Regions from separate parts of the Thalassospira sp. CA1 genome, predicted to be linked through region 1. Evidence: riboswitches for the same ligand, from Rfam matches in the RefSeq annotation. Region 1 holds a riboswitch; each other region holds the start of a gene.
What was found. A riboswitch is a leader RNA that binds a small molecule or an ion and turns the genes downstream of it on or off. The one in region 1 is predicted to bind cobalamin.
Positions count from the first base shown of each region.

Region 1 (4,158 bases):
GCCAACGGATCCTTAAGGCTGGCAACAAAAATCGGCAATGGATTCAGACCATTGGCACAAAGTTCCTCAACCAGCGCGTCAATAACGTCGAGGTTGGCCGCCTGAACCAGAGACCGATAGAAGATGATCGGCGTAACCGGTTGATTCTCAATCCAGTTAACCCGGATTTCATCAAGGCTTGCCTGCGCCTTGCCGGGCCAATAGCCCCCGGCCTTGACCAGCGGGGCCGCCGGTGACCAGCTCCAGTTAACGCTTGAATTTAACTTTTCGTATATAAGGCGAAGTAAATTCTCGGAATTTTGCGGTCCGCCTTCGATCAGGTAACGCCAGATATTCTGATATTCGCGCCCCTTGACGGTCGAAAGCGTCAAAAGCTCCGCATCGGGTTGATCATCACCTGGCAACAGGACCAATGGAATGTCCTTGGCACGCGCAAGCGCAACCAACTTTTCGATGCCATAATCCCAATAACCGCGCCCGCCCAGAATGCGCACGATGATGAATTTGGCGTCGGAAAGTACATCGTCGATATAAAGATCGACCGACATGTTGTGGCCAAGCTGCAGCAAACTTGCCAGACGCAGTGACGGGGTTTCATCGCCAAATGCATCTACCAGCCGCGCTTGCGCCCCGGCAAGGCAAGCGAGCTCAGACTCGGCCGCAGACAGGATCACCACATCGCCTGGTTGCTGTCCAAGGTCAACGGCCTCACTGCCATCTGTCACCATTCCGGGCTGGGCTGCCAATAGATGCATCGCGCGATCCGTATCCTTGTGCGTTTGGTCTTCAAAAAGTTTGAAACCGGATGATTTTTAGCATCCGGTTTCAGGTGAGCTTTATCAGGTTAAATTGGATCAGGCGGCCTTGATGGCGGCCTCGATCGCAACGCGATCCAGACCATGCAGGCCAATCACCACCAGTTCGGACCGACGGGTTTCACCATCCGCCCACGGACGGTCGAAATAGCGCTGAAAACGTTCACCAACACCCTGAACCACATGGCGCATCGGTTTGCCCGGCACGTCCAGGAAACCCTTGATGCGCAGCACGTCAAATTGACGCACGACATCAATCAGGCGCTTTTCAAGGTTGGCCGGATCACTAATCGCATCAAGCGAGACAACAAAGCTGTCGAAATCATCATGGTCATGTTCGTGACCATCGTCATGATGGCTTGGACGACTATCAAGGTCATCCTCGGCGGCAGCCCCCAGACCAAGCAGGATGGTATTTTCAACCCGAGAATGTTCGGTCGCGATAATCTTGACCGACGGCTTTTTCAGCTCTGCGCGGATATCGGCTTCGACCTTGCTGCGTTCAGCATCGGTCAAAAGGTCCGTCTTGTTCAGAACCACCATATCCGCACAGTGGAGCTGTTCTTCAAACAGTTCTTCAAGCGGGCTTTCATGATCAAGATTTTCGTCTGCTTCGCGTTGCGCCTGCACCGCATGATGGTCATGGGCAAACAGCCCATCACGCAGGGCAGCGCCATCAAGAACCGCCACAACACCATCAACGGTCACACGCGACCGGACTTCGGGCCAGTTAAACGCCTTTACCAACGGTTTTGGCAGGGCAAGGCCAGATGTTTCGATAACGATATGATCTGGTGGCGTGTCACGATCAATCAGGCCCTGGATGGTTGGCAGGAAGTCATCGGCCACGGTGCAGCAGATACAACCATTTGCCAGTTCAACAACATCATCCTCTTCGCAGCCTTCAATGCCACAGCCATTGATGATACCGCGATCAACACCCAGATCGCCAAATTCATTGATGATCAGCGCAATGCGTTTACCATTGGCGTTTTCCAGCATGTTGCGGATCATGGTTGTCTTGCCAGCGCCCAGAAAGCCGGTAATGACGGTTGCCGGGATTTTGCCTAATTGTGCCATTTATGAAATCCTTAAAATTCAATTCTTTATGTTACTATTTAACCTGCATCGGAATGCCGGCCACCACAAGGGTGACCTTGTCTGCAATCTCAGCAATGCGTTGATGCAGGCGTCCGGCGTGATCGCGAAAGGCACGCGCCATCGCATTTTCAGGCACGATGCCAAAGCCAACCTCGTTTGAGACAAAAAGCACCGGCACAACAAGTGTTGGCAGCAGGTCACAAAGAGCCCCGATCTCGGCATCAATGTCGCGATCTTCAAGCATCAGATTGGTCAGCCACAAGGTCAGACAATCAACCAGAACCGGCTTGCCGCCTGTGACATTACAGGTCTGCAGCGCCGAACAAAGTTCGAGCGGCTCTTCCAATGTCTGCCAAAGATCACCGCGTGATTGTTTGTGAAGATCAATTCGGTTGGCCATTTCGTCATCCCAGGCACGCCCGGTTGCGATATATGTGCCACCACCCGCCTGATTGATGATGTTTTCAGCAAACCGGCTTTTGCCGGATCGCGCCCCGCCAAGGATTAGATGCGTCCCGCCAAATGGGCCGTCAGGGGGTAAAGTCTGGGTCATCCCGTTTCTTCCTCGCCATGGCCTCCCACCGAGGCCCGATTGCGTCGTCACCTTCCTTCGAATAGTGACACCTTCGGCAGGTTTCCTGGCTGCGGGCATGAAAGCGATCCGCCTTCCCGGTTTCCCGGTGGCTGGTCTGGCGCGTTGGCACCGACCCGGATCTCCCAACCCGATACAGTTGCGGGGGCAGCATCGGCCTTGCACCGATTTCCCATCACCGAACGATGCGCCGAACCTAGCAGGTTTGCCAAAAATGCCAAAGGTCATTCTCGGCACTTAACCCTTCGTTACCACCCCACCCTAATCGGAAGGTCAGTATTTGTAAGAATTGTCTGCTTGAGAGGTCATACCATTTCAGCCAACATCAAGCCGTTGCGCTGGAACTAGGGTCAGGACCTATTAATTTGGTTTGAATGGCAGACGTTATATTTGCGAAATCCAAGGAAAAGACCGCCGGGCGGGTTAGTATCCCGCACAAGGGATTTGACGCTGGAGTTTGCAAATATAACGTCTGTCCTTCGGATTAATCGGATTTGCACGGGCTACTTTGTCGTAAAACCTTGAAAGATAAATATCTTCTTGCAGTTTTACTCCGCGTATCCGCACAAATCTGTTTAACCATTCAAACCAAATTAATAGGTCCTGACCCTAAAGACGGAACAATCCGCAATCTGGCGAAAACCCGGGATATAGACACATCACCCGGCTGGCTGCAGGAAATACTGCACCGAAACTCTTGGGGTAATCTGGATTTTTCAAGACCAATGGCAATACGTTCTCACCTATCCAAAATCCGACAAATGAACGCGCCAACCTGGACCACATCGTCTCGTAAGGACATGTGGCTGGGATTGCTGGACCGTCTGAACAGTTCTGATCGGTCATTTCAGGATTTTCTTGAACAGCACGCAACCGATGGCGAGATCACTCTGGCACGCCGCCATGTGCGTGACATCTTTGCCGAGGATGCCTCAAAGGGTGTAATCGCAACCATCATCTGGTCCCATGAACGCGGCATTCGCGTCAATGCGCTGTCGCTGCTTGTGCGCGATATGCCGACCTTGGTGACCCTGATGTCGATCTCGGATTTCGGACAGGACGAGTTGAACGAGCTGCTTTCCCAGCCCGGCATTTCTGTTCCGACTGCCAGCAAGATGTTGTCTGCCTGCGGCAAGACTTATTGCGGAATGCCGGCTGCCATCATTGATGACACCATCATCCAGGTAATTGAAAACGCATCCTTTGCCGGTGATTTCCCGAATGTTGCCAAATTGCGCAGCAAATCGCGCAGCCGTCCGGTACCCTATTATCAGGCCTATCTGCGCGATGTTTTCGACATCTGCGAAAAGCATGATCTGAACCCGGATATGGTTGACCGCTATCTGGCAGAACATGCCCTTGATGACATGGCATCCGATATCGAGCTGGCCTCTGCCTGACGGAACACCCCTTAAGCTCCTTAGAAGCGCTGATTGACAGCGGTCACGCGCCAGCCCGGTTCGTCGACACCGTCGATATATTCAAGCGTGGTCAGCCCCAACGTGTCGATATGAAATGCCAATGCGGTTTCAAGGGACAAACCCAGTGCATTGGCCATTATGGCGCGCACCGTTCCGCCATGAACGACGGCGACAATATCCTTGCCCGCCCAATCCGCACTCAACCGACCCAAAACCGGACCAACACGGG
Region 1 is NZ_JBZCIA010000001.1:30,713-34,870, forward strand. Features, by position in the region: gene cobN (cobaltochelatase subunit CobN) at 1-755, opposite strand, end outside; gene cobW (cobalamin biosynthesis protein CobW) at 855-1,895, opposite strand; gene cobU (bifunctional adenosylcobinamide kinase/adenosylcobinamide-phosphate guanylyltransferase) at 1,930-2,469, opposite strand; cobalamin riboswitch at 2,528-2,718, opposite strand; gene AC5Q5A_RS00155 (hypothetical protein) at 3,270-3,908, shown strand; gene AC5Q5A_RS00160 (histidine phosphatase family protein) at 3,929-4,158, opposite strand, start outside.

Region 2 (4,158 bases), on a different contig from region 1:
AAAGACCAGCATGAGTGATCTAGCCATTGGAAACCTCGCCCGCCTGCTTTGCACGTAAGGATGCTGCCGGCTGCATCTCAAAGCCCGACATCTGATCGGCGGCCTGCAACAAGGCCGGTTTGACCTTGGCGATCAGATACACTGATGCCGCTGAAACCAGTCCTTCGACCACCATGATCGGAATGTGGGCAAAGAAGACCAGCTTGGCCGCCGGGACAAACGCATCACCGCTGAGCGCAAGCGAAATCGCGACAAATACCGTTGTCAGCCCGATGGAAGATGCACCGGCACATCCGCCAAGGACGGCGGCTGTGACCGGGTTGCTGCGCGATACCATTCCCCGGAACAAAAGCCCCGCCAGCACAGCTGGAAAGGCGATATTGACCGTATTGACGCCAAGAACCGTCAGGCCGCCAAAGCCAAAGAAAACCGCCTGAAGCAAGAGACCGACAAAAAGTGCCGGAAACGCGGTCCAGCCAAGCACCAGCCCGGCAAGACCGCTCATGATCAGATGCACACTGGATGGTCCCACCGGCACATGAATAAGCGACGCAACAAAGAATGTTGCCGACAAAACCCCGGTTGCGGGAATTTTATCGATTGGCAGTTTCCGCAGACCAAGGCCAAGCCCGGCAACTGCAAGAATACCCCCACCAATCAAGACTTCCGGTGCCAGCGCACCATCAACAATATGCATCTGTTTTGTCCCTCGCCTATTTCACATCATAGGCGCGAACCCACAGGACTGCATCCTGTGAAAGTTCCTTGCCCTGAAATTCTTTATCAGGGCCGCTGCCAAGTGCTGCAAATCCCCAAAAACCTGCCTTGGGGACACCAAAAGTGAAATACCCGTTTTGATCGGAGATGGCCACAACCGCACCACCGGGCATTGGCGATGCCGTTGGCCCTTTGGGTGTGTTACTGGCCATATCGGGTTCTGCGGCCATGTATTCGATTTCGACTTCAACACCGGCCACAGGTTGGCCTTCCCCTAACACTCGGCCGGTAAAGGTCGAACCGGCAATGATGTTGGTTGGTCGATTAAACGGCAGGATTTCGGTTTTTAGACCTTGCGGTTCCATCCAGTCGGTCGGAATTTCATTGCGGTTCACATAGGACTTCGTGATCTGCTGGATGAAGATATCTTCGCTTTCTTCATAATACGGCGCGGGGACCACCACCATGACGTAATCACCGCTGCGGCGCAGAGTCAAAGTTGCGTCAAAGGCCGCTGCCGAGTTGGCAATTCCGGTGAAAGTAATCGGCGAAAGCGTTGATTTCAGATCAAGTTTCTCACCGCGGTTAACCGCATAAAATTCAAGCGGCTCGGCCATATCCATGACATGACCGTTTTCAAACGGGTGCCAGAAAATCAGCTTAACCGGCTGATCCCCGGCCTTGGTCACGTTCACGTCCGGCGTATAGGCCAATTGAAAATGCGCATGCGCCGGCATGGCCGCCGACAGCACGCAGGCGCTTGCAATTGCAAGCCTGCCAAGGGTCTTAAACATATAATCGTCTCTTTCTCAAACGATGCACGCAGGCCAAAGGCCCAACGCACAGGGTCAGGATAAAGAACGATAGGATGGCTGGAAGCAAGATTGCGGATCTTCAAAAGACCGTTTGTACCCCTGCAACCTGACGCTCACCCCGGCGTCCAACAGTTTCATACCGGGCAATCGGCACCCGGCAGTCAAAGGCAGGTCTCCTGGCTCACGGTTTAAACAGCAATGCGCCTTCCCGGTTTGCACCAGTGGCATAAGCAATGCTCTGAACGCTTACAGTTGCGGGGGCAGCCGTGGCTTTGTCATGCATGACGCACCACGTTCCCTTTTAAGTTGGTCCAATCGGATCAACACCAAAGACAATGTCATAATCCACGCAGGACGGATTGCTGTCAACTCCTTGCCCCATGGTCCATGACAATCTTTTTGCGGATGGCTTGACGCGCCTTAAACCGGGCGCGAAGATCACCCGCAATTTTGCCGACGGGCCGCAAAAGCCTGCAATCAGATGGGTGGAAACATTATGAAACCTGAAACGGTTCTTGTTTTCTGGTTCAAGGAACTCGAAGAAAAACAGTGGTTTATCAAGGATGAAGCCCTGGATCGCCATATCGCGGAACGCTTTGCCGATTTTCATGCCGCCGCCACGGCCGGGGAGCTTTTTAACTGGCGCAAAACCGCCCACGGACGGCTTGCCGAGATCATCGTTCTTGATCAGTTTTCCCGCAATATGTACCGCGATCAGCCACAGTCCTTTGCATCGGATCCAATGGCATTGGTGCTGGCGCAGGAAGCTGTTTCCTTGAGGCTGGATCGCAAACTGGTCACCCCGCAGGAACAAGCATTCCTGTATATGCCCTACATGCACTCAGAATCAGAAATCATTCATGAAGTGGCGGTTGACCTGTTTTCACAGCCCGGCCTTGAGCACAATTACGAGTTCGAGCTGAAACACAAAAAGATCATTGACCGGTTTGGCCGCTATCCACATCGGAACGAAATACTGGGCCGCGCATCGACGCCAGAGGAAGTGGCGTTTCTCAAAGAGCCCGGATCATCGTTCTGAGCATTAAAAAAGGGACGGTTTCCCGTCCCTTTTATTCGATCGCACTTAGGCGCAGAACATCAGCCAACATCACGGTCGCGATTATCCCACCAGCCTTGAACAAGGCTTTCTGCCTCATCCATGTAATCCGCCTTGCCAGCAAGGAAGGCTGCCATGGCGGCACTCCCCTTGATCTTGGCTTCGGCGGGAATATCTTCCACCTCGCCACGCCAGACTGCCAGGAAGTGCTTTAGCGACACAGGGCTTTGATCTTCGCCATCCTTTTCGGTTTTTGACAGCAATGCGGGCCAGCGAACATCATTGAGCTCACCATTATCAAGCATGCGCAGATCGACATGCTTATAGGGTGTTCTTTCGGCTTCGCCGCCACCGCCCTTGATCACACCGATGCGTGGAAGTTCCAAAAGCTTGCCGGTTTCACGATGGACATCAAGAAACGCCGGATGAAACACACCAAGGAAGGCTGCACGCGCATGCAACGGATTAAGCAAACGCAGTAACGTATTGACCGGACTGCGCAACCCAAGAAGCGGACGCAATCCAATCAGCTCCTGCAGCTTGGGATGCATGTGACGCAGCGGCAGATATGCAAAACCCTTCGATGCGATATCAGAACGCGCTTCTTCTGCAGACATGGCAATCGGAAGCTTAAGCGCCTTGATGGCAACTTCTGTGCTGATCCCGTTGACCAGATGCGAGTTATAGCCATGCATCAGCACCGGAACATTATTCTGCGACAGCAAAAGCGCCGACAGCACAAACCAGGGCAGACCACGGGTCCGACCGGCCGCATAGGATGGCCAATCCAGCGCAGGACGCATAAGCGCGTCATCTTTGCTGTCTTCATCCGGTTCAAGGCGCGCGGCCTTGCGCACAGCTTCGATCATGCCGGCCAGTTCTTCGGGCGTCTCAGCACGGTAGCGCAGCATCAAAAGGAATGCGCCAAGCTGGATCGGTTCGACCTCGTCGCGCAGGATCATCGAGAACGCATCAAATGCCTCCTCGCGTGTCAGACTGCGCGAACGACCCGGCCCACGGAAGAACGTGCGCAGATAGCCAGAAAACGGATGCGCCTCTGGTAAGACATTCTCATCCTCGAGCTGTTCAAGATGCTCGTCGGTCATATGGTTTCACCGGAATAGTTGGTGTTACTGATCGTGAATACGCGTGAAGACCCACTCTGTCTCGGTCGAGAGGTCATCCTGATAGCGATAGCCATCAACATTAAACTTCTTGAGCTCTTGCGGGTCTTCGAGCCGATTGTCAATCATATAGCGTGCCATCATGCCACGCGCACGCTTTGCCGAGAAGCCGACAACCTTGGCCGTACCGCCCTTCACTTCCTTAAACACAGGCGTAATTACCGGGCCATCAAGGACCTTGGTCTTGATCGATTTGAAATACTCGTTCGAGGCGAGATTGATCAGGCTTCGATCCTTGTGACCTTTTGTAATCGCGTTGATTTCTTTTGAAAGCTTATCATCCCAGAACGCGTAAAGGTCCTTGCCCCGCGGGTTGGAAAGGCGCGTTCCCATTTCAAGACGATATGGCTGCATCAAATCGCGCGGCTTCAGAAGGCCATAAAGG
Region 2 is NZ_JBZCIA010000002.1:291,687-295,844, reverse strand. Features, by position in the region: gene AC5Q5A_RS05445 (NikL family nickel/cobalt ECF transporter subunit) at 1-27, opposite strand, end outside; gene cbiM (cobalt transporter CbiM) at 20-697, opposite strand; gene AC5Q5A_RS05435 (DUF4198 domain-containing protein) at 714-1,511, opposite strand; cobalamin riboswitch at 1,682-1,878, opposite strand; gene AC5Q5A_RS05430 (DUF924 family protein) at 2,029-2,571, shown strand; gene AC5Q5A_RS05425 (glycosyl transferase family protein) at 2,631-3,695, opposite strand; gene yaaA (peroxide stress protein YaaA) at 3,720-4,158, opposite strand, start outside.
Region 2: another riboswitch for cobalamin. It lies ahead of AC5Q5A_RS05435 (DUF4198 domain-containing protein); the one in region 1 lies ahead of cobU (bifunctional adenosylcobinamide kinase/adenosylcobinamide-phosphate guanylyltransferase).

Region 3 (4,158 bases), 540 kb from region 1:
CGGCGGCCGCAATATAAAGCGCCATCACCGGCAGAACCGCACCATTCATGGTCATGGAAACCGACATCTCATCAAGCGGGATGCCATCAAAAAGGGTGCGCATGTCATAGATGCTGTCAATCGCCACACCGGCCATGCCAACGTCGCCTGCGACGCGCGGATGATCACTGTCATAGCCACGGTGGGTTGCCAGATCGAAGGCAATCGAAAGCCCCTTTTGCCCGGCGGCAAGGTTACGGCGATAAAACGCGTTGGATTCCTCGGCGGTCGAGAAACCGGCATATTGGCGGATCGTCCAGGGGCGCTGCACATACATGGTCGGATAGGGGCCACGCAAAAATGGCGGCATGCCCGGCATGGTATTGAGGTGATCAATCCCGTCCAGATCCTTGGGGCCATAGGATGATTTGACATCAATGCCTTCTGGCGTGGTCCAGGGCGTGCTTTCAAACGGGTCCTTTGCACCTGCGGATGCGCCATCAAACAGCGGAAGGTCGGAGAAATCAGGAATGCGGGTCATGGTTATTTCTCCCCCTGTTTGCCAAGAAGGTGATCAAGTGCGGCACCGCAAATGGCAAGGACATCGGCCCCGACAAAGACAAACTCGTTAATGCCGGCTGCTTCGTAAGCAGGCCTCGCATCGCCCGGCTGGCCAGCAAGATAAACCATGCTGGCCCCTTTGGATTTCAGTGCCTTGGCAACGTCGGCAGCCATGTCGGCATATTGCGGGTCTGATCCGCAAATGATGGCGATTTTCGCCCCGCTTTCGCCAAAGGCGGTTGCAACATCATCCGCAGTGGCAAAGCCGTTATTGGTGATCGCCTCGATCCCGCCGGCTTCAAAGAAGTTACGCGCAAAACTCGCACGTGCCGTGTGCTGGGCGACCTTGCCAAGATTGGCCAGGAACACCTGCGGGAAGGATCCGGTCTTTGCCTTGTGCGCATCTGAACGTTTGCGAAGTGCCTCGTAACGTTCGGCAAGTCGATGGGCAGGCAGGGCACCGATACGGGCCGCGGCACTGGTGCCATAAAGATCGGTAAACATGTGCCCGATGGTAGCACCGGCGCGGGCGGCCTCAATCATGGCATTAAGGCTGTTGCCGACCGTGCCATCAAACTTGGTCTGGCGGTCCTTGGCATCTGCAACGATCGCCTCAAGGTCCGGCTTTTCACAGGTTACTTTGGCTTCTGTGATGTTGGGGAATTCCGACACACCGGTCAGCGGATCGCGACGGGTCGACAGGCGTTTTTCGCGCGCATTCCAGACGGTCTCGATCTCGGTCTTCAGGCTGCCATTGGCAAGGGCACTTAGAATACCACCCGATTTCTCAAGCGACTGGAACTTGGACCAGGCGGCCTTCGCCAGTTCCTTGGTCAGGTTTTCAATAAACCACGAACCACCCGCCGGATCGATGACCCGGTGCACGTTGCTTTCTTCCTGCAAGATCAGCTGGGTGTTGCGCGCAATGCGTCGCGCAAAGCCATCGGGCACGCCAATCAGATGATCATAAGGCAGGCAGGTGACGCTATCCGCACCACCCAGACCGGCGGCAAAGCTTGTCACCGTGGTGCGCAGCATATTGACCCACGGATCAACCTTGGTCAGGGCCATTTCGGCTGAAACCGCATTGATCGTAATCGTCGCATCCTCGGCACCGGATGCCGAAAGAACGCGGCTCCACATCATGCGAAGCGCACGCAGCTTGGCGATCCCGGCAAAGAAGTCCGTGCCGATGGCAACGTTAAACACCATCGCACCCGCGGCCTGATCAACTGCCATTCCGGCATCGGTCAGGGCGCGCAAATAAGTCACCCCGCTTGCCAGCAAACAGGCCAGTTCCTGACCATCGGTGGCACCGGCATTGTAATAAGGTGCGCCATTCACTGAAATCGCGGTCGCCAGCGGGAAAAGGTCAATCAGCTCAACAGCAACGCTTGCCGCATGATCAACCGCGTCCTGTGCGCCGCAGGGCAGGGTGCCGGTGGATGCCAGCGTGCCAATCGGATCAATATTAAAGGCCGGTGCGGCTTCGTCGGCACCATCGGTATTTGCGATATGGGCTGCCAGAAGTGCTGCCGCCGGAACACCTGCCGCCCCGGCATCCAGCCCGACGGTGGCGAGGTTGGTGTACACATCCTCAAGCGCGGCATCAAGATCGGCCAGACAATGAATGGCAATCCCGTCAACGCCCACCTCGGCAGAACTGATTTCGCGCCCGGCACGGGCGGCGGCATCAAGTTTTAGCGTGATTGAGGTCGCACCATTTTCAAGGTCCTCAAGGATCGCGGCATTGGTGGCCTTGGGATCGGGATGGGTATGAAGCTGGCGGATATCCCAGCCGGTGACGGTTTCGCGCGGCTCGACCGTGGCATTAAGAACTTCGTGAATCAGCCGGGTCGCGTCATCCTGATCATCATTTGTATAGATCGGCTGAACGGAAAACCCGTCAAGCGTATTGGTGACAAGCTTCTTTTCGAACGGTGCCCCTTTAAGGGCCTCTTCGGCAAGCTTGCGCCAACTTGCATAATCAGCAGATGGAAATTCGGATGCGAGCTTTAGCGGGTCGGACATGGTTTCTCCCGGCTTGGTGTGTCCCGTCCTTGATGCGACTCCATATGGGGCCTCCATATGGCGTTGGGGAACGGAACTCTGCCAAATTCTATTCTACTACGGATTCCCAGTACCCGGTACACCCCGCCCGGCCCATTTCATGCCAAGAAAACACCATCGGTATTCTGACTCGCGAGAAAGCCTGCAAAAAGGCCGTTACGCTTACAGTTGCGGGGGCAGTTCCGGGCTTGGCCAAAGTGCGCTAAGGCACGGCCGCACCGGATTCCCGATCCTATTTTCCGGTCACATTCGCGACATGGCGGTTTATAGCACCTGTCCATAATTCCGTAAATAGGCATGGAAATACCTATTTAGACGGATATCGACCCCGACAAATCAGGTTTCCGTAACGTTATGTTGGCGGAAACATTGGGATTTTGCCCGTGTGTTTATCGTTTGGGCGTCACATGGTTCCGATCATTGCGGCCTTATACTTTCGCGGCACGGGTGCGAGATCGGGGTGAAGCCGGAACATTGCGTGGCAAAAATTTGGCGGGTTTAACCAATTTGACATTTTCGTCTGTCAGTTTGGACTTGTCCCAAAACTCGGAGTATCGCCATCCATGAACGCGCTCAGCGCCATGCCGTCGCAATTTTGTCCTGATGGACTGGTTGCGTTCGCCGACGACAGTCCCAGCGCCAAGGCAGCCCTTGAAACAGTGTTGCGTCGGGCAGGATATGACGTGGCCGGTTTTGATTGTGCCGATGATCTGATTGATCAGCTGGACGGGCTTTATCCCCGTGCCATCATCCTTGATATTGAAATGCCGGGTATGAGCGGCTTTGAAGCGTTCTGCGAAATTCGCCGCCGCTATCCAAACAGCCAAAACGTGCCGGTTTTCTTCTTCTCGGCCCATTATGATGCCGACACCCGCGCACAAGCCGATGCGCTTGGGGCGGCCGATTTCATCAGCAAGGACGCCAGCCCGAAAGTGGTGCTTGAGCAACTCAATCGGGTGCTGGGTCATTCCATCAGTGCCTGCTAGCAGTGCTGGCAGACCGGCTCTGCCTTGATCAATCCTGAACGGATCGCCACGCCCTGCCTTATGCAGGGCGTTGTTGTCTGTGGGGCCTGTGCGTCTCCTCCCCCAGGGAAATGATGCTGTCTGTAGCCCCATGCACATGATAAAGCCGGTCTGTCGGCAAGGTGGTCGCCGGATCAATCGCAGGCTTCTTGGCGAGCCGATCATAGATCGGGGCCAGCGGCACATTCATCGCGTCAAACAGCTGATCGTAACTTTCCAGAACGAAATAGGTTTTCTGGAAATCATCAATCGCATAATCCGTGCCCATGACACGTTCAAGCTCGAACGCCACCCGGTTTGGCGTGGGATCGGTAACCGAATAGATGGTTTCGGTTTGCGATGACAACATGCCCGCACCATAGGCGCGCAAGCCATGTGGGGTCATGATCAGGCCAAACTCGACCATATACCAATACATCCGCGCCAGCTGTTTCAGGCCGCCCATCGCAATGGCCTCTGGGCCCTTGGCGCCATAGGCCGCCAGATAGTCGGCAAAGGTCGGGTCATACAGCATCGGCACATG
Region 3 is NZ_JBZCIA010000001.1:568,915-573,072, forward strand. Features, by position in the region: gene scpA (methylmalonyl-CoA mutase) at 1-520, opposite strand, end outside; gene AC5Q5A_RS02625 (methylmalonyl-CoA mutase family protein) at 523-2,571, opposite strand; cobalamin riboswitch at 2,709-2,887, opposite strand; gene AC5Q5A_RS02630 (response regulator) at 3,174-3,596, shown strand; gene phhA (phenylalanine 4-monooxygenase) at 3,655-4,158, opposite strand, start outside.
Region 3: another riboswitch for cobalamin. It lies ahead of AC5Q5A_RS02625 (methylmalonyl-CoA mutase family protein); the one in region 1 lies ahead of cobU (bifunctional adenosylcobinamide kinase/adenosylcobinamide-phosphate guanylyltransferase).